3 linked regions of the Methylomagnum ishizawai genome follow. The protein of the gene in region 2 interacts with the protein of the main gene of each other region in a pairwise test. Links are inferred from orthologs where the notes say so. Each region holds a gene or a part of one and is shown on either strand. Other genes may lie near its edges. The genes, in order: nth, aceE and K5658_RS21080.

Evidence for each region.
Region 1: the proteins of aceE (region 2) and nth interact in binary tests that used the Escherichia coli proteins (3 or more experiments, as listed by UniProt). The link is inferred for Methylomagnum ishizawai from one-to-one orthologs.
Region 3: the proteins of aceE (region 2) and K5658_RS21080 interact in binary tests that used the Escherichia coli proteins (3 or more experiments, as listed by UniProt). The link is inferred for Methylomagnum ishizawai from one-to-one orthologs.

The regions. Positions count from the first base shown.
Region 1 is NZ_AP019783.1:1,505,339-1,511,966, reverse strand. Bases 1,248-4,175 are described here. They hold nth (endonuclease III), read left to right. Parts: upstream 1,248-2,353; coding sequence 2,354-2,998; downstream 2,999-4,175. Other genes in these bases: K5658_RS06990 (fatty acid desaturase family protein), read left to right, coding at 3,176-4,175; K5658_RS07000 (electron transport complex subunit E), read left to right, coding at 1,647-2,357; rsxG (electron transport complex subunit RsxG), read left to right, coding at 1,248-1,645. In the rest of the region: electron transport complex subunit RsxC, read left to right, coding at 1-22; K5658_RS07010 (RnfABCDGE type electron transport complex subunit D), read left to right, coding at 33-1,025; more of rsxG, read left to right, coding at 1,022-1,247; more of K5658_RS06990, read left to right, coding at 4,176-4,255; K5658_RS06985 (hypothetical protein), read left to right, coding at 4,270-4,779; cax (calcium/proton exchanger), read right to left, coding at 4,869-6,011; K5658_RS06975 (glycine zipper domain-containing protein), read right to left, coding at 6,137-6,616. UniProt on the Escherichia coli protein: DNA repair enzyme that has both DNA N-glycosylase activity and AP-lyase activity. The DNA N-glycosylase activity releases various damaged pyrimidines from DNA by cleaving the N-glycosidic bond, leaving an AP (apurinic/apyrimidinic) site.
Region 2 is NZ_AP019783.1:1,977,279-1,984,241, forward strand. What follows is about bases 1,397-4,659. They hold aceE (pyruvate dehydrogenase (acetyl-transferring), homodimeric type), read left to right. Parts: upstream 1,397-1,768; coding sequence 1,769-4,459; downstream 4,460-4,659. Other genes in these bases: aceF (dihydrolipoyllysine-residue acetyltransferase), read left to right, coding at 4,472-4,659. In the rest of the region: K5658_RS09045 (iron-containing redox enzyme family protein), read left to right, coding at 1-953; K5658_RS09050 (PilZ domain-containing protein), read right to left, coding at 1,051-1,368; more of aceF, read left to right, coding at 4,660-6,151; K5658_RS09065 (Uma2 family endonuclease), read left to right, coding at 6,200-6,769; lpdA (dihydrolipoyl dehydrogenase), read left to right, coding at 6,819-6,963. UniProt on the Escherichia coli protein: Component of the pyruvate dehydrogenase (PDH) complex, that catalyzes the overall conversion of pyruvate to acetyl-CoA and CO(2).
Region 3 is NZ_AP019784.1:76,813-83,424, reverse strand. What follows is about bases 2,386-5,297. They hold K5658_RS21080 (ATP-binding cassette domain-containing protein), read right to left. Parts: upstream 4,760-5,297; coding sequence 3,011-4,759; downstream 2,386-3,010. Other genes in these bases: hlyD (secretion protein HlyD), read right to left, coding at 4,761-5,297; K5658_RS21085 (ABC transporter permease), read right to left, coding at 2,386-3,014. Also shown: K5658_RS21095 (efflux transporter outer membrane subunit), read right to left, coding at 1-768; K5658_RS21090 (ABC transporter permease), read right to left, coding at 780-1,880; more of K5658_RS21085, read right to left, coding at 1,884-2,385; more of hlyD, read right to left, coding at 5,298-5,762; K5658_RS21070 (class I SAM-dependent methyltransferase), read right to left, coding at 5,961-6,612. UniProt on the Escherichia coli protein: Part of the ABC transporter complex YbhFSR that could be involved in efflux of cefoperazone. Probably responsible for energy coupling to the transport system.

The sequences.
Region 1 (6,628 bases), 470 kb from region 2 along the record:
TTCCGAAGCCTCCGAACCCTAAGCACCGCCCCATGCGTTTCGCCACCCCCCCATCGCCATATCTCGCCCCGGCCCGCCATACCCCCCGCATCATGGCCGAGGTGTCGCTGGCCTTGGTGCCGGGATTGGCCGCGCTGGTCGTCCAATTCGGCCCCGGCGTGTTGATCCAGTGCCTCGTCGCCCTGGTCGCCGCGCTCCTGGCCGAAGCCGCCGCCCTGCGCCTACGCGGACGGCCCAGCGCCGCGACGCTATGGGACGGTAGCGCGGCGCTGACGGCGGTTTTGCTGGCGGTATCCCTGCCGCCGCTCGCGCCGGTGTGGGTGGCGGGGTTCGGGGCGGTGTTCGCCATCCTGGTCGGTAAGCAGCTTTACGGCGGCCTGGGCCACAACCCGTTCAATCCGGCCATGGTGGGCTACGCGGTGCTGTTGGTCTCGTTCCCCAAGCCGATGACGGCGTGGCTAGCGCCCTTGGATTTGAGCGCCGCGCCGCTCGGTTTCGCCGAGACCTGGAACGCCATCTTCCAGCGGGAATTGCCGGAAGGCTTGGGCTTCGACGCCCTGACCCTGGCGACCCCGCTCGATAGCCTGAAAAACCCGTCGGCCTCCGCCGCCATTCCAAGCGTGGGCGCGGGCTGGGCCTGGGTCAATTCCGGCTTCCTGCTGGGTGGGTTGTGGCTACTGGGGAGGAAACTGATCGATTGGCGGATTCCCGTGGGTTTCCTGGGTGCCTTGTCCGCTTGCGCCTTGATGGCGTTCCTGTGGGATGCCGCCCACCCGCCGACGCCGCTGTTCCATCTATTCGGCGGGGCGACCATGCTCGGCGCCTTCTTCATCGCCACCGACCCCGTGACCGCCGCCACCACGCCCAAAGGCCGCTGGATCCACGGAGCCGGGTGCGGGGCGCTGGTGTTCGCGATCCGCGCCTATGGCGGCTATCCCGACGGCGTGGCCTTCGCGGTCCTGTTGATGAACCTCGCCGCGCCCACCCTCGACCACTACACCCGCCCCAGGGTCTACGGCACATGAACCTCCCGAAGCCGGTCCTCGCCGCCGCCTGGCTCGGGGTGTTCTCATTGTCCGGGCTGGGCCTCGTGGCCTGGGTCCACGACCACACCCAGGCCCGCATCGCCGCCAACGAACGCGCCGCCTTGTTGCAAGCCCTGGAAATCCTGGTGCCGCCCGCCAGTTTCGACAACGATATCCTGGCCGACAGCCTGAGCGTCGAGGATGCGGCGCTGGACCCCCGGCAAGCCGTGACCGTCTACCGCGCCCGCAAGCACGGCCAGCCGGTGGCGGCGGTGTTGTCGCCCACGGCACCGGATGGCTATAACGGCGCGATCAAGCTGCTGGTGGCGATCGGGGCCGATGGCGTGCTGGCGGGGGTGCGGGTCGTCGCCCACCGGGAAACGCCCGGTTTGGGCGATCCCATCGACGCCGACAAATCCGATTGGATACTCGGCTTCGCGGGCCGCTCGCTGAGCGACCCGCCGGAACCCCGCTGGCGGGTGAAACGCGACGGCGGCGATTTCGACCAATTCACCGGAGCCACGATCACGCCACGGGCCGTGGTGGGCGCGGTGCGGCGGAGCTTGGTATTCTTCGGGCGGAACCGGGCGCGGCTATTCGCGGAAACCCAGGGAGAATGACATGAACCGCTGGCACACCTACCGCGACATCCTCCAGCACGGCCTGTGGCGCAACAACCCAGCCCTGGTCGCCCTGCTCGGCCTATGCCCCTTGCTGGCGGTGAGCAATTCCGTGGTCAACAGCCTGGGGCTGGGACTTGCCACCACCGCCGCCCTGGTCCTGTCCAATACCGCGATTTCGCTGCTGCGCCGGTTCATCGCCCGCGAAATCCGCCTGCCGCTGTTCGTCCTCATCATCGCGTCCATCGTCACCGCCATCGATTTGGCGATGAACGCCTATTTCCACGGACTACACCAAATCCTCGGCATCTTCATCCCGCTGATCGTCACCAATTGCGCGATCATAGGCCGGGCCGAAGCCTACGCCTCCAAGCAGCCGGTGGACCGCGCCCTGCTGGACGGCTTGGCGATGGGGCTGGGTTTCACCTTGGCCCTGGTGGCGCTCGGGGCGGTGCGGGAAGTCGTCGGCACGGGCCGCTTGCTGAACCGGGCCGATCTGCTGTTCGGGGACGCGGCGCGGGACTGGACCGTGCCGGTGTTCGAGGATTACGGCGGTTGCCTGTTGGCGGTGCTGCCGCCCGGCGCGTTCATCGGTTTAGGACTGTTGGTCGCCGTGAAAAACCTAGTGGATGCCCGCGCCCGCCGCCGCCAAACCGCCGCCCAAACCGGCCCGCAATTCCAAATCACCCGCCCCCGCCCCGACGAAGCATGAACGCCGAACAACGCCTAGAAATCTTCCAGCGCCTCGCCGCCGCCATCCCCGAACCCACCACGGAACTGCGATATTCCACGCCGTTCGAGCTATTGATCGCGGTGGTGCTGTCGGCCCAGGCCACCGACAAAGGCGTCAACAAGGCCACGGCCCAGTTGTTCCCGGTCGCCAATACGCCCGCGGCCATCCTGGCATTGGGGGAAGAAGGTCTGCGCGAATACATCAAGACCATCGGCCTTTACAACAGCAAGGGCAGGAATATCATCGCCCTCTGCCGCCTCCTGCTGGAACAGCACGGCGGCGCGGTGCCGCGCACCCGCGAAGCGCTGGAAGCCCTCCCCGGCGTGGGACGCAAGACCGCCAATGTGATCCTCAACACCGCCTTCGGTGCCCATACCATCGCGGTCGATACCCATATCTTCCGGGTCGCCAACCGCACCGGGCTGGCCCCCGGCAAGAACGTCCTGCTAGTGGAGCGCGGTTTGGAACAAACCACGCCCACGGCCTTCCTCAAGGACGCCCACCATCTTTTGATCCTGCACGGGCGCTATACCTGCGTGGCCCGCAAGCCGAAATGCCCGCGATGCCCCATCGCCGACCTGTGCGAATACCCCGATAAAACCCCCGCCGCCCCGGATTAGGGCACCCAACACCCCGCCCCATCCGTGCCCACGTCCTCTGTGGGAATGCCGCCCCGGACGCCCCGGCGCGATGCCCCGACGAATAGCCGTGTTCAAAACCGGCCCGACACCCCGATAAAATACCGGACGGCCCGCCCTAACAGACCTAGATAAAAAAACAAACCCCGAGGAGACGCTATGATCCACCCCGCCAGCGAGGAGTATCTCAGAACCGACCGCACGCCCCTGTTCCTCGAACTCACCGAACTCCTGAAACCCATCGACAGCTTTTCCCGCCAGCCGATGTTTTATCTGCGGCGCCTGGCCTGGTATGTCACCGTCCATGTCGCCATGCTCTGCCTGCTGGCGGTGACGCCCAATCCCTGGCTCTGCCTGCTCTGGGTCAGCATCGACGCCGTGTACATGCTGCGGCTGGGCTTCATCGCCCACGACCTCGCCCATGGCGCGGTCTCCAACGACGCCCGCTACAAGCGCTATCTGGGCGAATTCGTGTGGGCCTTCCTGCTGGGTTTGAGCCAGGAATTCTGGGACCGCAAACACACCCTGCACCACCGCCTCACCAATGTCGCCCGCGACGGCGACGGCGACCCCGACATCGAAACCCCGCCCTTCATCCTGGGCGAACAGCAGAAACGGGTGGCCGACACCCCCCTACAGCGCGGCATCGCCAAGAGCCAGCACATCCTGTACTGGATGGCCTTGTCGCTGCTGGTGTTCGGCCTGGCCTACGAAAGCGTGGTGTTCCTGCTCAAGCGGGAATTCAAGGGCCGTCCGTTCCAGGTGCAAAGCAACCGGGCGCTGGTGCTGGGCCTGCTGGCGCTGGGCTATCTCGCCAATAATTTCACCCTGTTCCTGGCCCAGCCGGTGTGGATCGGCCTGTTGCTGCTGCTCTACAAATATCTCGCGGCGGGCTTCGTCATCGGCATCGTGTTCGCGCTGAACCATGTCGGCCTCCCCACCGTGTCGGGCGAGTTCCCGGTGGACCGGCTGACCCTGCAAACCTATACCTCGCGCAATGTCTCCGGGCCGTTCGGGCGCTGGTTCTGGGGTCTTCTGGCCTACCAGACCGAGCATCACCTGTGGCCGGGCATTTCCTGGCACAAGCTGCCGGAGGTGGCGGCCATCACCCGCGGCTTCTGCGAGCGCCACGGCATCATCTACAACGAGGAAACCCCGTTGCGCTGCCTGCTCGATTCCACCGAATCGCTCAAGCGGCTGGGCACGGAAGCCGAGTTCGTCCCCACCCCCCAACCTTGAGAAGAAGTAAAACCATGATCGGAGAATACCAAAGCTACCGGCTCGACCCGCGCAAAAACCCCGGCTTCCCCATCCTCGGCCTATTGAAGCTGGTCATGACCATGGCGTTCATCTACGCCTTGATCGTGCCCATCGCCCTGCTCGATGCCGTGGTGAGCCTATACCAATACCTGTGTTTCCCCATTTACGGGCTGACCCAGGTGGAGCGCCGGCGGTTCGTCAGTATCCCGCGCAAGGGCTATGAATCGCTGAACTTCATGGACCGGTTCAATTGCCACTATTGCAGCTACGCCAACGGCGTCCTGCGCTACGCCCAGAAGATCGCGGCGGAAACCGAGAAGATGTGGTGCCCGATCCGCCAGAAGCTGCGCAAGGACTATGCGGAACCCCAGCATCACCAGGGTTTCGCCGAGAGCGGGGAGAAGGAAGCGTTGTTGCAGTATTACGCCCGCTATGAATTGGTCCCGGTGGAAGCGGAACCGGCGGAAGGCGCGGCTTGTCCGGCGGAAACCGGCGGCTCCTGAGTCCGGCCCCGGAACCTGGGCCAAGAAAAAGCCGGGCGGGGATTTCCGTCCGGCTTTTTTGTGTGTGGGCAGCGGGTCCGTGCCGTGGATCAGCCCAAACCGCCGGCGCTGGCATCGGCGGGCAAATAATAAAACCCGATGCCCAGCATGATATAGACCGCCAGCAACATCAGCCCTTCCATCCAGGTCGAGCGTCCGTCGGTGACGATATTGCGGATCACCACCGTGGTCAGCACGATGGAAACGATCTCGAACGGCGTGAACAACAGGTTCATCTCCGTCCCCAGCAAGGGCGCGGCGAACACCAACAACGGCACCGCCAGCAGGATCATCTGGATGCTCGAACCCACCGAAGCCTCGATGGCGAGGTCCATCTTGTTGCTGCGGGCGAAGCGGGTGGCGCTGATGATCTCGCCGATGCCGCCCGCCCCGGCCAGCAGGATGATGCCGCTGAACACATCGGACAGCCCGAGTTGCTTGCTGGTGGGTTCCAGGGCGTCGGTCACCACCTCGCTCATCACCGCCAGGACCAGGGTGGCGGCGACCAGGATGGCGGTGGCCTTGCCCTGCGACCATTCCGGCGCGGCTTCGCCGTTTTCCTCCGGCACGGTCTGGGCCACCGCGCCGGCCGGTTCCTCGTCCTTCTTCTTGAACAGCAGGGTCGCCCCCAGGTTGACGGCGTAGATCAGCAACAGGATGGAGGAAATCTCCCAGCTCAATTCCTCCTCGGCCTTGGGCGAGGACAAATGGAACACGGCGGGAATCACCAGACCGAAGCTGCACAGGGTCAGCAAGCCGGCGTTGATCTGGATGGCCTCCTCGTCGAAGCGCTGGGTGCCGTGTTTCAGCCCGCCCAGCATCATGGCCAGCCCCAGCCCGAACAACAGTTCCACCAGGATCGAACCCGTGATCGAAGCCTTCACCACATCGCCCAGCCCGTTCTTGAGGGCGAACATGGCGATGATGATTTCCGGGGCGTTGTTGAGCGAAGCGTTCAACAGACCGCCGACGGTCGGACCCAGGGTGACGGCGAGGGCTTCGGTGGCCTCGGCCATGATCTCGGCCAGCGGGTAGATCGCGACCAGGGATACCAGGAACACCAGGATCGGGCTGGCGTCGGTCCAGCGCAACACCAGGGCGATGGGGATCGCCAACAATAGCCACATTTGCAGGGAAATACCTTTGGCCGCTGGTTCCGCGCCGCCGTGTATCGCTTCTTTGGATTCGCCCATGATGGTTCTCCGGGAGTTTTTAAAGGGAGTTGGAAAAGCCGGTTGAGATTGGGAAGGCAAGACGGGACGGCTTCGCGGGGACTGGACAGCCGGGCCGGGTGGCCCGGTGCCGGGAGCGAACGCCGCTATTCGACCGAGTATCCGCGCCCTTTCAAGCAGGCGCTATAGGCCCGGTTGAAATTGGCCATGGCCTGGGATTGGGCCTGGGCCTGCTGGGCCTGGGCTTGTTGTTGCTGTTGCTGCTGGCCGTGGCGGCGCATGGCCCCGCCCATGCCGCCCGCCACCGCGCCGATGGCCGCGCCCTTGCCGGCGTCGCCCGCGATGGCCCCGATGGCGGCCCCCGCCGCCGCGCCCTTGGCCCCGCCCCGCAGCAAGCCGCCCTGCGGGCTTTGGGCCTGGGCCGGGGCTTGCGCCGTGGCGGCGGGATTGACGCCGGTCTGTTGGGTGGCCCAGCCTTGGCATTCGGATTTGTCGGCGGCGGTCTGCGCGGCGCTCTGGCCCTTGGCCGGGTAGACGATGGGATCGGCCTGGACCGCCGCGGCCATGGAGCCAAGGGCCAACCAAGCCAGGATGCGCCGGACCGGGATGACTAAGAGATTCGCCATGGAAATTCCTCC
Region 2 (6,963 bases):
TCCCCGCGCCAAGTCCGCCGCGCAAGATCGATCCCCGCGACTTGTTCACCCGGTTGCTCGCCACCGAATCCCCCGCCGATTGTCCGCCGGAAGCCGATGCCTTGATCCTGGGCATCCTCCGCCGCGCCCGCGGGTGCGCCCCGCTGCAACGCGGCCACCGCCGTGGTTTTCCCTATACCCCGGACGGCTTCCACGCCCGGATCGAGGCCATACACCGGCACGAGGTCGGGCGCTACCGGCCTTTGTCCGGTCCGCCCCGGCCCGGCCGGGAAGATTGCGAATGGGCGGCTTTGCAGCTGGCCCCGGCCATCCTGGTCGATGGCGCTTGGCTGGCGGGCGTGGGCAGCGCCGCCGGATGCCTGGGGGAAACCGGGCGGCATTTGCTCAAGACCTATGCCGATGAGTTGGGCGCGGGGCGGACCGAATGGAACCATCCCAATGTCTACCGGCGCTTGCTGGACAGCCTGGGGTTCGAGTTGCCGCCCTTCGAGGGCGAGGCGTTCGCCCGCAGCCCCTTATTTTTGGACGTCGCTTTCGATATCCCGGCTTATCTCCTGGCGATGGGGCTGAGGACGGAGCGCTATTTTCCGGAATTATTGGGCCTTAATCTCGCTATCGAGCTGAGCGGCCTGGGCGCGGGCTATCTGCGGGGGGTGGATATTTTGCGCCATCACGGCATCGACCCGGCCATCCTCCAACTCCATTTGAGCATCGACAACCTCGGCACCGGCCACGCGGCGCGGGCGCGGGAAGCGGTGATCCTGTTCCTGGACGAGGTCCGGCGGCGGGAAGGGGCGGAGGCGGTACAGGCCCAGTGGCGGCGGGTGTGGACGGGCTATCTATCGTTGCACGCGGCGGCGCTGGGCTTGGTGCTGGGGTTTTTGGGACGGTATTTGCGGCACGGGTGGATCGGGAGGCTGTGGGCCGTAGCCTTCAGAGGCCGTAGACCGTGAGTATCCGCCTTTTGATATCGGGCGAATCCATTCGCCGAACGAAAAGAGGCGGATAAACTCGTCCCTACAGCCTACAGCCTACAGCCTACAGCCAGCCCTAGGCCCGTTGCCGCCGCATGACGGGCAGGCGCCAGAACGCCACGCCCAGCCCATGCCGCGCTTCCCGCACGACCAGGACCGAGTGGCGGACCAGCCGGATGACATTGCCTTTCCTGAGGGCGAATACCAGCCGGGCGGTTTCGCCCACCAGCCATTCCTCCGGGGTCTGGGTTTCGACGAATACCCCGGACCGGCTCAGGTTCTTCGCCACGCCCCGGAGTTGGTTGCCCGAGGGGGTGATGAGGTAGGCGGATAAGGAGGCTTCGGAGCGCGGTGCGCCGCGCCGGTCTTTTTGGGTGAAGATTTTGCTCAACATGGTGGGGTCCGGGTTGAATGGGGATGTTTGGCTTTTTCGGGAATCAAGGACTGGGAGAGGAGCCTATCGTGCAGCATCGGACTGGGTGTTACAAGCAAGCCGTGCGCCAGCAAGCTTAATGCCTTGCATAACAGGGACTTGTTTTTGGGGATGGCTACGAGTGTAAGTTACCCATGACGGAAATGAGACGGATGGGACCTGTTTTTCAGATTAGCGGCGGAAATTGTCAGTTTGGACGGTAGCCGCGCCCGGAGGGAGGGGGTCGCCTTGGGGACCGGAGCCGGATCGGTGGGGGCGGCGGGGTGGAAATCGATGGATCATTGCGGAACCCTTTGTCTATAATCCCCGCTTCCAGCCGGACGACACCCATCCCAGTTCCAGTCATAAGGACTCTATCGCTATGGCAGCCGTTAATCCCGCCCAACCTTCCCCGACCACTGCTTCCGGCGACACCGATCCCGCCGAAACCCGCGAATGGCTGGAAGCCCTGGAGGCGGTCATCGAAGCCGAGGGCATCGAGCGGGCGCATTTCCTCATCGAAAGCTTGGTGGACCAGGCCCGGCGGGCCGGGGCCAACCTGCCGTACAAGGCCAACACCGCCTATATCAACACCATCCCGCCGCATTTGGAGCCGCAGCCGCCGGGCGATCCGGCCATCGAGGACCGCATCCGCGCCTATATCCGTTGGAACGCCATGGCGATGGTGGTGCGGGCCAACCGCAAATCCAGCGAATATGGCGGCCACATCGCCAGTTTCGCCTCCTCGGCCATGTTGTACGACGTGGGCTTCAACCATTGCTTCCGCGCCCCGGCCAAGGATTTCGGCGGCGATTTGGTCTATTTCCAGGGCCATGCCGCGCCCGGCATCTACGCCCGCGCCTTCATCGAAGGGCGCTTGAGCGAAACACAACTCGACCATTTCCGCGCCGAGATCGAAGGCAAGGGCCAGGGCCTGTCTTCCTATCCGCATCCTTGGTTGATGCCGGATTTCTGGCAGTTCCCCACCGTGTCCATGGGACTCGGGCCGATCATGTCGATCTATCAGGCCCGCTTCATGAAATATCTGGAAGGCCGCGGCATCGTCGCCACCCAGGGCCGGAAGGTCTGGGCCTTCTGCGGCGATGGCGAGATGGACGAACCGGAATCCATGGGGGCCATCGGCCTCGCGGGCCGCGAGAAGCTCGACAATCTGATTTTCGTGGTCAATTGCAACCTGCAACGCCTGGATGGCCCGGTGCGCGGCGATGGCAAGATCATCCAGGAACTCGAAGCCGAGTTCCGCGGCGCGGGCTGGAATGTCATCAAGGTCATCTGGGGTTCGCGCTGGGATTCCTTGCTGGCGCGGGATACCAAGGGTTTCCTCAAAAAGCGCATGGAAGAGGCGGTGGACGGCGAATACCAAGCCTACAAGGCCAAGAACGGGGCCTATGTCCGCCAGCATTTCTTCGGCAAATACCCGGAACTGGCGGCCATGGTCGCCAATATGTCGGACGACGACATTTGGCGCTTGAACCGGGGCGGGCATGATTTCCTCAAGGTCTATGCCGCCTACGATGCCGCGATGCGCCATACCGGCCAGCCGACGGTGATCCTGGCCAAGACCGTGAAGGGCTATGGCATGGGCCCGGTCGGCGAAGGCCGCATGACCACCCACCAACAGAAGAAGATGGACGACGCCTCGATCAAGGCGTTCCGCGACCGTTTCAATATCCCGGTCCACGACGACCGCTTGGGCGAGGTGCCTTACTACCGCCCACCGGAAGACAGCCCCGAAATCCGCTATGTCAAGGAACGCCGCGCCGCGCTGGGGGGTTTCCTGCCCCAGCGCCGTTTGGACGCCCCGCATATCCAGGTGCCCGATTTGGAAGTGTTCGAGCCTTTGCTGAAAAGCAGCGAAGACCGCGATATGTCCACCACCATGGCTTTCGTGCGGATACTCACCCTGCTGTTGCGGGATAACAAGGTGGGCCGCTATGTCGTGCCCATCGTCCCGGACGAGGCCCGCACCTTCGGCATGGACAGCCTGTTCCGCCAATACCGGATTTACTCCTCCACCGGCCAGTTGTACGAACCGGAAGATTCCGGCAGCGTCATGTACTACCGCGAGGATAAGACCGGGCAAATCCTGGAAGAGGGCATCAACGAGGCCGGTTCCATGTGTTCGTGGATCGCGGCGGGCACGGCCTACAGCAACCACAACGTGCAGATGATCCCGTTCTACATCTATTACTCCATGTTCGGCTTCCAGCGGGTGGGGGATTTGATGTGGGCGGCGGGCGATATGCGGACCAAGGGGTTCCTCCTGGGCGGCACGGCGGGGCGCACCACCTTGGCGGGCGAGGGCTTGCAGCACCAGGACGGCCATACCCAGCTGGCGATGGCGGCGATTCCCAATTGCGTGGGCTACGATCCTTGCTTCGCCTATGAATTGGCGGTCATCGTCCAGGACGGCCTCAAGCGCATGTACCAGGAGGGTGAGCAGGTTTTCTATTACATCACCGTGATGAACGAGAACTACGCCCATCCGCACATGCCGGAAGCTGTGCGCGAGGGCATCGTCAAGGGCATGTACAAGCTGCGCGATGCGGGCCAAGCCGCCAAGGTGCAATTGCTGGGCAGCGGCACCATCCTGCGGGAAGCGATTTTCGCCGCCGATTTGCTCAAGGCCGATTTCGGCATCGAATCCACCGTGTGGAGCGTGACCAGTTTCAGCGAACTGCGCCGCGACGGGCTGGACAAGGACCGCTGGAACCTGCTGCATCCCGAACAGCCGCGCAAGCTCAGCTATGTCGAGGAATGTTTGCGGGAGGTGCCCGGCCCGGTGGTGGCGGCGTCCGATTACATGAAGATCGTGGCCGACCAAATCCGCCAATATGTGCCGCGCTCCTATGCGGTGCTGGGCACGGATGGCTTTGGCCGTAGCGACCGCCGCTCGGAACTGCGGAGGTTCTTCGAGGTGGACCGCTATTACATCGCCGTGGCCGCGCTCAAATCCCTGGCCGACGCGGGTGGAGTGCCCGCCGCCAAGGTCGCGGAAGCCATCGCCAAATACGGTATCGATCCCGAAAAGCCCAATCCGGTCACGGTATAAAGGAAACCATTCATGGCAGTAGCTGAGCAAGAGGTCGTCGTCCCCGATATCGGCGATTTCAAGAATATCGAAATTATCGAAGTCTTGGTCAAACCGGGCGATGTCATCCAGCCCGAGGATTCGCTGATCACCCTGGAGAGCGACAAGGCGGCGATGGAAGTGCCTTCGCCCTTGGGGGGCGTGGTCAAGTCCTTGAAGGTGAAACCAGGGGATAAAGTCAACAAGGGTTCGCCCATCTTGACGCTGGAAGTCGCGGAGGCGGGCGCGCCCGCGCAGCCCCGACCGGCTCCGCCGCCCGCGCCCCCGGTGGCTACCGTCCCGGAAACCCCGGCCCCCGCCGCCGCGCCCGTGGCTCCGCCGCCGCCCGCGCCCACCGCATCGGCGGGGCCGGTCGAGCAAGAGGTCGTCGTCCCCGATATCGGCGACTTCAAGGACATCGAGATCATCGAAGTCCTGGTCAAGCCGGGCGATGTGATCGAGGCCGAGGCTTCCCTCATCACCCTGGAAAGCGACAAGGCGGCGATGGAAGTGCCTTCGCCCTACGCCGGGTTGGTCAAGGTCCTGAAGGTCAAGGCCGGCGACCGGGTCAACAAGGGCACAGCCATCCTGGTGCTGGAAATCCAGGGCGCGGTGTCGGCACCGGCTGCGCAAGCGGTCCCCGTGGCGGTCGAAACCGCCGCCGCCGAGATCAAAGCCTCCGCCGCCCAGGAAGCCCCCGAGCGGGTGAGGCCGGTCGCGGTTGCCGGTGGGGAAACCACGGGCGACCGCAAAACCCCGCCCCACGCCAGCCCCGCCATCCGCCGCTATGCCCGCGAACTCGGGGCCAACCTGGAACGCATCCAGGGCAGCGGACCCAAGGGCCGCATCCTCAAGGAGGACGTGCAGCGCTTCGTCAAGGACAGCCTGCAACGGGCCGAACAAGCCACCACGGCTCCCGCCGCCACCGGCGGCGCTTTCGCCCTGCCGCCCATCCCCGAGGTGGATTTCAGCAAATTCGGCCCGGTCGAGACCCTGGCCCTGACCCGCATCCAAAAGCTGTCCGGTCCGTTTCTGCACCGCAATTGGATCGGCATTCCCCATATCACCCAGCACGACGAGGCCGATATCACCGACCTCGAAGATTTCCGCAAGGCGCTCAAGGCCGAGGCCGAGAAGAAGGGCCTCAAGCTGTCGTTCCTGCCCTTCGTGCTGAAGGCGCTGGTGGCCTCGCTCAAGGCTTTCCCCAGCTTCAACGCCTCGCTCGCCGCCGACGGCCAGTCCCTGATCCTGAAGCGATACTTCCATATCGGCGTTGCTGTCGATACCCCGGAAGGCTTGGTGGTGCCGGTGCTGCGCGACGTGGACCGGAAGAGCGTCTTCGACCTCGCCGCCGAGCTGGCCGAACTCAGCCAGAAGGCCCGCAACAAGAAGCTGCGCGGTCCCGACCTGGAAGGCGGTTGCTTCACCATTTCCAGCCTGGGCGGCATCGGCGGCACGGCCTTCACGCCCATCATCAACGCGCCCGAAGTCGCGATCCTGGGGCTGTCCAAAAGCCAGATGAAGCCGGTCTGGCAGGACGGCCAGTTCGTGCCCCGCTTGATGCTGCCCCTGTCCCTGTCCTACGACCACCGGGTCATCGACGGTGCCCAGGCCGCCCGCTTCATCGTGCATCTCGGCGCGATGCTGGCCGACTTGCGGCGGGTGCTGTTGTAATAGTTACCATGCCCGCCCCGCGGGAGGCGGGCCTTTGGCGGGGGTGCCATGAACGTCGCGCAGCAACGGTTTTTCAGCGCCGAGGAATATCTCGCTTGGGAGGAGCGGCAAACCGTCAAGCATGAATATCTCCGGGGCGGGGTCTACGCGATGGCCGGGGCGCGGGACGCCCATGCGACCGTCGCGGGCAATGTGTTCGCCCTGCTCAAATCCCATCTGCGCGGCACGCCCTGCCGCACCTATATCGCCGACATGAAGCTCCGGGTGGAAGCCGCCGACGCCTATTTCTACCCCGATGTGTTCGTGACCTGCGATGCCCGCGACCGGGCCTCCGACCTCTGCAAATCCCATCCGCTGTTGGTGGTCGAGGTCTTGTCCGATTCGACCGCCGGTTACGACCGGGGCGGCAAGTTCGCCAGCTACCGGCGGCTGGACGATCTCAAGGAATATGTCCTGATCGATCCCGAGGCCCGCACGGTCGATGTGTTCCGCCGCGACGCGGCCGGCCATTGGGTACTCCACCCCTATGCGGGCGGGGCCGAGGCCGAATTCGCCAGCCTGGACTTCCGGGCGGCGCTCCCCCTGATTTTCGAGGACGTGGCCCCGCCCGCCACCTGAGGCGGAACCCCGTCCCCATCCTCCCTTCCCAACCAAGGATCATCCAGCCATGACCGAAAACGCAGCTCTCCATGCCGAAGTCCTCGTCCTGGGCGGTGGCCCCGGCGGCTATACCGCGGCTTTCCGCGCCGCCGACCTGGGCAAGCGGGTCGTCCTGGTCGAACGTTATCCGACCCTGGGCGGCGTCTGCCTCA
Region 3 (6,612 bases), on a different replicon or contig from region 2:
CAGCCGGTGTTGGGCTTCGGTCAACTGGGCTTCCAGGGCCGGGACGCGGGCCGCCGTGTCCCCGGCCTGGGCTTCGGCCCGCGCCACCACATCGCCGGTGGCCAAGCCTTCCCGGTACAGTTGCCCGGTCAGCTCCAGGGTATGGCGCTGGGCGGCGAGATGGGCCTGGACAATATCCAACTGGCGGCGGAGGTTGCGGTATTCGGTGTAATCGCGGGCCAGTTCGGCGCAGAGGATCACCCAGGTCTGGCGATAGTCCTCCGTTGCGGCCTCGGCCTCCGCCGTGGCGGCTTCCAGTTTGCGGCCCAGGCGCCCGAACACATCGATTTCCCAAACCGCGTCGAACCCGGCCAGGAAGAAATCCAGCGGCTTGGACCCGCCCGGCTGGCTCACCGGGAACAGGTTGTCCAGGCGGGCGCCGACGGCGTTGGCGGAAACCTGCGGGAACAGCCCGGCCCGGCTGGCGTGGCGCTCGGCGCGGGCTTGCCCGACGCGGGCCAGGGCTATTTTCAGGTCGAGATTGCCGGTACGGGCCGCCGCCATGAGCCGGTCCAGCACGGGATCGTGGAAGCTGCGCCACCATGTTTGCAAGCCGGCGTCCGTGGCCGGTTCCAGGGCGGCGGCGGGATCGCGGGCGGCCTGCCAATGGGCCGGCAGGATGGGCCGGGGTGGATGGTAGTCCGGTCCCACCGCGCAGCCCGGCAACAGGGCGCATAACGCGAGGACCGCGCTTGGGGCGGGGTGGGCGCAGCTAAGTTTCGCGGCCATGCCTTTCCCCCTCATTGCAGCTTGCCGCGCACGAACAGCGTGGCGGTGGACAGGGTGGCGACGGCGATGACCGCCATCGGCCAGGCGTGGGCGAACACCTCGGCGGGCGGCAGCGCCTTGAGGAAACTGCCTTGCAGGATGATGAGATAGTGTTTCAAGGGGATGGCCTCGGCCAGCCATTGCAAGACTTCCGGCATGTTCTCCACCGGGGTGGCGAAGCCCGACACCAAGACCGCCGGCACCCCGACGGCGAAAGTGCCGAGGATGGCCTGTTGTTGGGTGTCGCAGATCGAGGAGATCATCAGGCCGATGCCGACGATGGAGACGATGAACAGCAACAGGCTGGCGAACAGCAGCGGAAACGAGCCGGTGAAGGGGATGCCGAAGCCGAAGACGCCCGCCGCGGCCATGAACAGGCCCAGCAGCGTGCCGATGAGCAAGGCGGGGACGATCTTGGCCACGATGATTTCGGCGGGCGTGCAGGGCGACACCAACAACTGGTCGAAGGTGCCCAATTCGCGCTCGCGGGCGATGGACAGCGCCGTCACCAGCAAGGTCACGAACATCACCAGGACGCCGCCCAGGCTGGGCACGATGAACCAGCGGTAGATGAGGTTGGGATTGAAGCCATGGCGGACGGCCACATGGCCGGTGTCGAGGCTGGACCCGGCGTCCAGCCCGGTCACGATGGCGTTGAGGTAGCCGAGCAGGATTTGGGCGGCGTTGGCCCGGCGGCCATCGAGGATCACCTGGACCCGTGCCGGATGCCGCGCGGCGATGTTCCTGGAAAAGTCTTCCGGGATATCGAGGGCGGCGATGACTTCGCGCCGGTCGATCACATCCTGGATTTGGTCCAGGCCATGGACCGGGCGCACAGCGCGCACGAAGCCCGCTGCGCCCACCCGCGCCGTCAATTCATAGCCCCAGCGCCCGGCGTCGCGGTTGTGGATGGCGATATCGACGTGCTTGAGTTCCAGGGTGGCGGCGAACGAGAAGATCAGCAATTGAAACAGCGGCGGGATGGTCAACACGGCGCGGCTCTTGGGGTCGCGCAGCACGCTGAGCAATTCCTTGACGATTTGCGCCTGGAGGCGCGGCGATAACAGGGCCATGGCTCATACATCCAGGGATTTGCGGGTCTTCAGGCGGACCAGGGCGAACAAGGCCAGTCCGATGGCGAGCAGGGCCGCGATATTGGGCAGCAGCAAGGCCCATACATCCCCGGCCAGGAACACGGTCTGCAAGGACGACACGAAATAGCGGGCCGCGACGATATAGGTCAGGGCGCGGACCGGGGCGGGCATGGAATCGATCTCGAATAAAAATCCCGACAGCAGGAAGGCGGGCAGGAAGCCCGAGAACAAGGCCAACTGGGAGGCGATGAACTGGTTCCGCGCCAGGGTCGAAATCAGCAAGCCCTGGCCCAGCGCCGGGAACATGAAGGCCAGGGACAAGGCCAGCAAAGCCAGCCAGGAGCCGCGCAAGGGCACGCCGAACACCGTCACCGCCATCGCCGCTGACAGGAACGTGGCCCCGAGGCCCAGCGCCAGATAGGGCAACAGCTTCCCGGCGATGATCTCGCCCACCGAGGCCGGCGTGGACAGGATCGCCTCCATGGTGCCGCGTTCCCATTCCCGCGCCACCACCAGGGCGGTCAACAAGGTGCCGATGATGGTCATGACCACGGCGATGGCCCCCGGAACCAGGAAGCGGCGGCTCTCGATCTCCGGGTTGAACCAGAACCGGGGTTCCAGGTCGATGCCGCCGCCGGCCGGCCCGGTCCGCCGCGACGCCCGCCAAGCGTTCACCACGCCCTGGGCATAGCTGGCGACGAAACTGGCGGTATTGGGCTGCGAACCATCGGTCACCACCTGGACCCAAGGGCCGGGCGTCCCGCCTTGTAGCCTGCGCTCGAAATCCTGGGGGATCACCACGAAACCGCGCAGGCGTCCGCCCACGAGGTCTGCGGCCACCGCCCGCCGGTCCCGGGCCGGCACCGCCACGAAATAACGGGTCGAGGCGAACGCCGCCGCCAAGGATTGCGCCTCGCCGCCGTCGGATTCCAGGACCACGCCGATGGGCACGGTTTTAATATCCAGGGACACGGCGTAGGCGAACAGGAACAGCATCACGGCGGGCAACACGAAGGCGACCAGGATGACCGAAGGATCGCGCACGATTTGCAGCGCTTCCTTCCAGGCCAGCGCCCACACCCGGCGCGGGTCCGGTCCCGGCCACCGCTTCATGCCGCCCCCCGTGGGGTGTCCGCGGCGGCGTCCACGGCTTCGATCAGGTGGATGAACGCCTGCTCCATGGATGGCTGCTCCAGGCCGGGCCGGGCGGCTTGCCGTTCCAGCGCGGTGGGCGTGTCGAGCGCGATCACCTGGGCCTGGTACATCAGGGCCACCCGGTCGCAATATTCGGCCTCGTCCATGAAATGCGTGGTCACCAGCACGGTCACGCCCTTGCGCACCAAGCCGTTGATATGGGTCCAGAATTCGCGCCGGGTGATGGGATCGACGCCCGAGGTGGGTTCGTCCAAGAACAGCACCGGCGGTGCGTGCATCACCGCGCAGGCCAGGGCCAAGCGCTGCTTATAACCCAGCGGCAACTGGTCCGGGGAGGCTTTGAGGTAGCTTTCGAGGTGGAAGATTTCGATCATCTCCGCGACCCGGTCGCGTTTCGCCGCCCCGGCGAGGCCGTAGACGCCCGCCGAGAATTCCAGGTTCTGCCGCACCGACAACAGCCCGTACAGCGAGAATTTCTGGGCCATGTAGCCGAGGCGGCTCTTGGCCGCGCTGGTCGAGGTGCGGAGGTTCAAACCCGCCACCAGGGCTTCGCCGGAACTCGGCTTGAGCAAGCCGCACAGCATCTTGAAGGTGGTGGATTTGCCCGCGCCGTTGGGACCGAGCAAGCCGAAAATCTCGCCCTGGCGCACCTGGAAATCCACCCGGTCGGCGGCGAGGAACGCGCCGAAGCGGCGGGTGAGCGCCCGGCATTCCACCGCGAACCCGGATTCCAGCGCGACCGGACCGAAGCGTTCGGCCAGGGCCGAGGTGCCGCCCGGTCCGCCGCCCAGGAGATCGATGAAGCCGTCCTCGAACCGTGGGGCCACCGGGACCAGTTCGGCCTCCACCGCGTCCGCCAGGGTTTGGATTTCGGCGCGTCCCGCGTCCCGCCGCAACACCACCCGCACCGAATCGCCCTGGATCGTGCCATCGCAGACCGAGGCCAGGTCCAAGGCCCGCGCCAACACCAGGCGGCGGTCCTGCCGGGGCGCGGCGAGACAGAGGCTGCGCTCGGCCAGCCGGGCGGTCAAGGCGGCGGGTGGGCCGTCGAACTCGATCTTGCCCTCGTTGAGCAGGACGACGCTATCGCAGCGCTCGGCCTCGTCGAGATAGGCCGTGGCCCAGACCACCGCCACGCCTTCGGCGGTCAGGGCATGGACCATGCGCCATAGATCCTGGCGGCTGACCGGATCGACCCCGACCCCCGGTTCGTCCAACAGCAACAGCCGGGGGCTGGCGATCAAGGCGCAGGCCAAGCCCAGCTTTTGTTTCATGCCGCCCGACAAGCGCCCGGCCAGCCGTTCGGTGAACGGCGCGAGCCGCGTGAAGCCCAGCAGGCGGTCGAAATGTTCCCGGAGCGACCGCGCCTCCAGGCCGCGCAGCCGGGCGTAAAGCCGCAGGTTCTCCAGGACCGACAGGTCTTCGTAGAGGCCGAAGCGTTGGGGCATATAGCCGGTGAGTTCGGGGATGCGGGCCGCGTCCCGCGCCACGTCCAGGCCCAAGACCTTGAGGCTGCCACCGCTGGGCCGCATCAGGCCCGCCATGAGCCGCATCAGGGTGGTTTTGCCGGCCCCGTCCGGGCCGACCAAGCCGGTCAGGCGGCCGGGGTGGATTGCCAGGGTCAAGCCGCGCAAGGCTTCGGTCTTGCCGAAATACTTGGTCAAGCCGGTGCCGGCGACGGCGGGGGGCGGTGCCGTCTCCATTTCAACGGCCCGCCGCGCCGCCGCCGACCCGGACCGTCACCGGCATCCCCTGGCGCAAGCCCGGGTCGGCGTTGGCGACCACGATGCGCAGGCGGTAGACCAGATCGGTACGGAGTTCGGTGGTTTCCACCGATTTGGGCGTGAATTCGGCGCGGGGCGAAACGAAGCCGATCCGGCCCCGGTAGATTTTGCCCGAAGAATCCGATTGGAGGCTGACTTCCGCGCCGGGTACGACCCGTCCGAGATGGGGTTCGTCCACATAGGCGCGGACATAGACCGGATCGCGCAGGGACAGGGTATACACCGGGGCGCTGGCATTGACCATGCTCCCGGCCTCGCGGACGCGGGCGAGGACGATGGCCGGGGCGGGCGCGGTCAAACGGGTGTCGGCCAGGGCCGTCCTGGCCTGGGCCACCGCCGCTTCGGCCCCGGCCAGCTTGGCCTCGGCGATGGCGATATCCTCGCGGCGGTAGCCTTCCTTGCGCAGGGACCACACCGCCCGCGCCGCCGCCCACTGGGCGGCGGCCTGGTCCCGCGCCGAACGGGCCAGGTCGTAGCTATGCCGGGTGGTGGCCCCGGAACCGACCACCGCGCCCTGCCGCCCGAGTTCGCCCGCCGCGTATTCCAGCGCGGCCTCGGCTTGGCGGACGGCTTGTTCGGCCTCGGCGATTTCCTGCGGGCGGTAGCCCCGGCGCAGCTTTTCCAATTCGGCCCGTGCCTGCCGCTCCCCGGCCTCGGCGGCGGCGAGGGCGTCCCGGAACGGCTGGGCGTCGAGTTCGGCCAGCCCTTGGCCGGGTTCCACCGCGTCGCCCTCCTCGACGGCCAGGGTCGCCAGCCGTCCGGCTTGGCGGAAGGCCAGTTCCACTTCCCGGATATCGACGTTGCCGTAGAGGACGATGTCGTCCTTCCCCCGATCCTGGCGGCGGTCCAGCCAATCGCCACCGACGGCGATGGAAGTGGCCAAGCCCAAGGCTGTCCATATCAAGCTTTTGGCGTGTTTCATTCCCGGTCCGGCTCCCATGGTGATCGCCATCATTATGGCAGACCGGGCCGGTGCGGGAACGGAGGGTTACAGGATGGGTTTGGCCGGGAGGGATGCCGCCGGATTTCCGCTGGGGACGCGGTTCGGCGGCGTATGGATGGCCGGTCCCCGATGGCCGCGCTGGAAACCGCTATCAAACCCGCCGTTCAAACCGCCGGGTCATGCGGCATCCGGTTTCGTGGCCGAGAACCGTAGGCGCACATAGTCCGCCCACCAATCGCCGTTGGCGTCGCACAAGGGGCCGCGCAAGGCCTCGACCAGCCCGGCGATGAAATCCCGCCGCTCCGCCCGCGGCAAGGCGGCGGTGTAGGGTTGGGCGAACGTCTCCAACCAGCCGCCCACATCGCCCGGCAACAGGGTGGGGCGGGGAATCAGGTCGAGGCGTGCCACCTCGAAGCCGTGGGATTCCAGGCGCTTTTGGTATTCCTCCGGGCGGGGGAAATACCACGGGTTCGGGACCGCCATGCCCCGCGCGGCCAGGGCCGATCCGAGCGCCGCGACGATAACGGCCACGTTGCCATGGCCGCCGAATTCGCCGACGAAGCGCCCGCCCGGTTTCAAGGCGCGCCATACCCCGGCGATCACCCGCTCCGGCGCTTTCATCCAGTGCAATGCCGCGTTGGAGAAAACGGCGTCGAATTCATCGTCGAAGGCCAGGGATTGTCCATCCAACACCCGGGCGTCCAGCCCGAGGCCTTGGGCCGCCGCGATCATGTCCGCGCTCGCATCGACGCCGACGACCTCGCAGCCCCTATCCACCAGTTTGAGGGACAACGCGCCATCCCCGCAGCCGAGGTCGAGGATCCGCTCG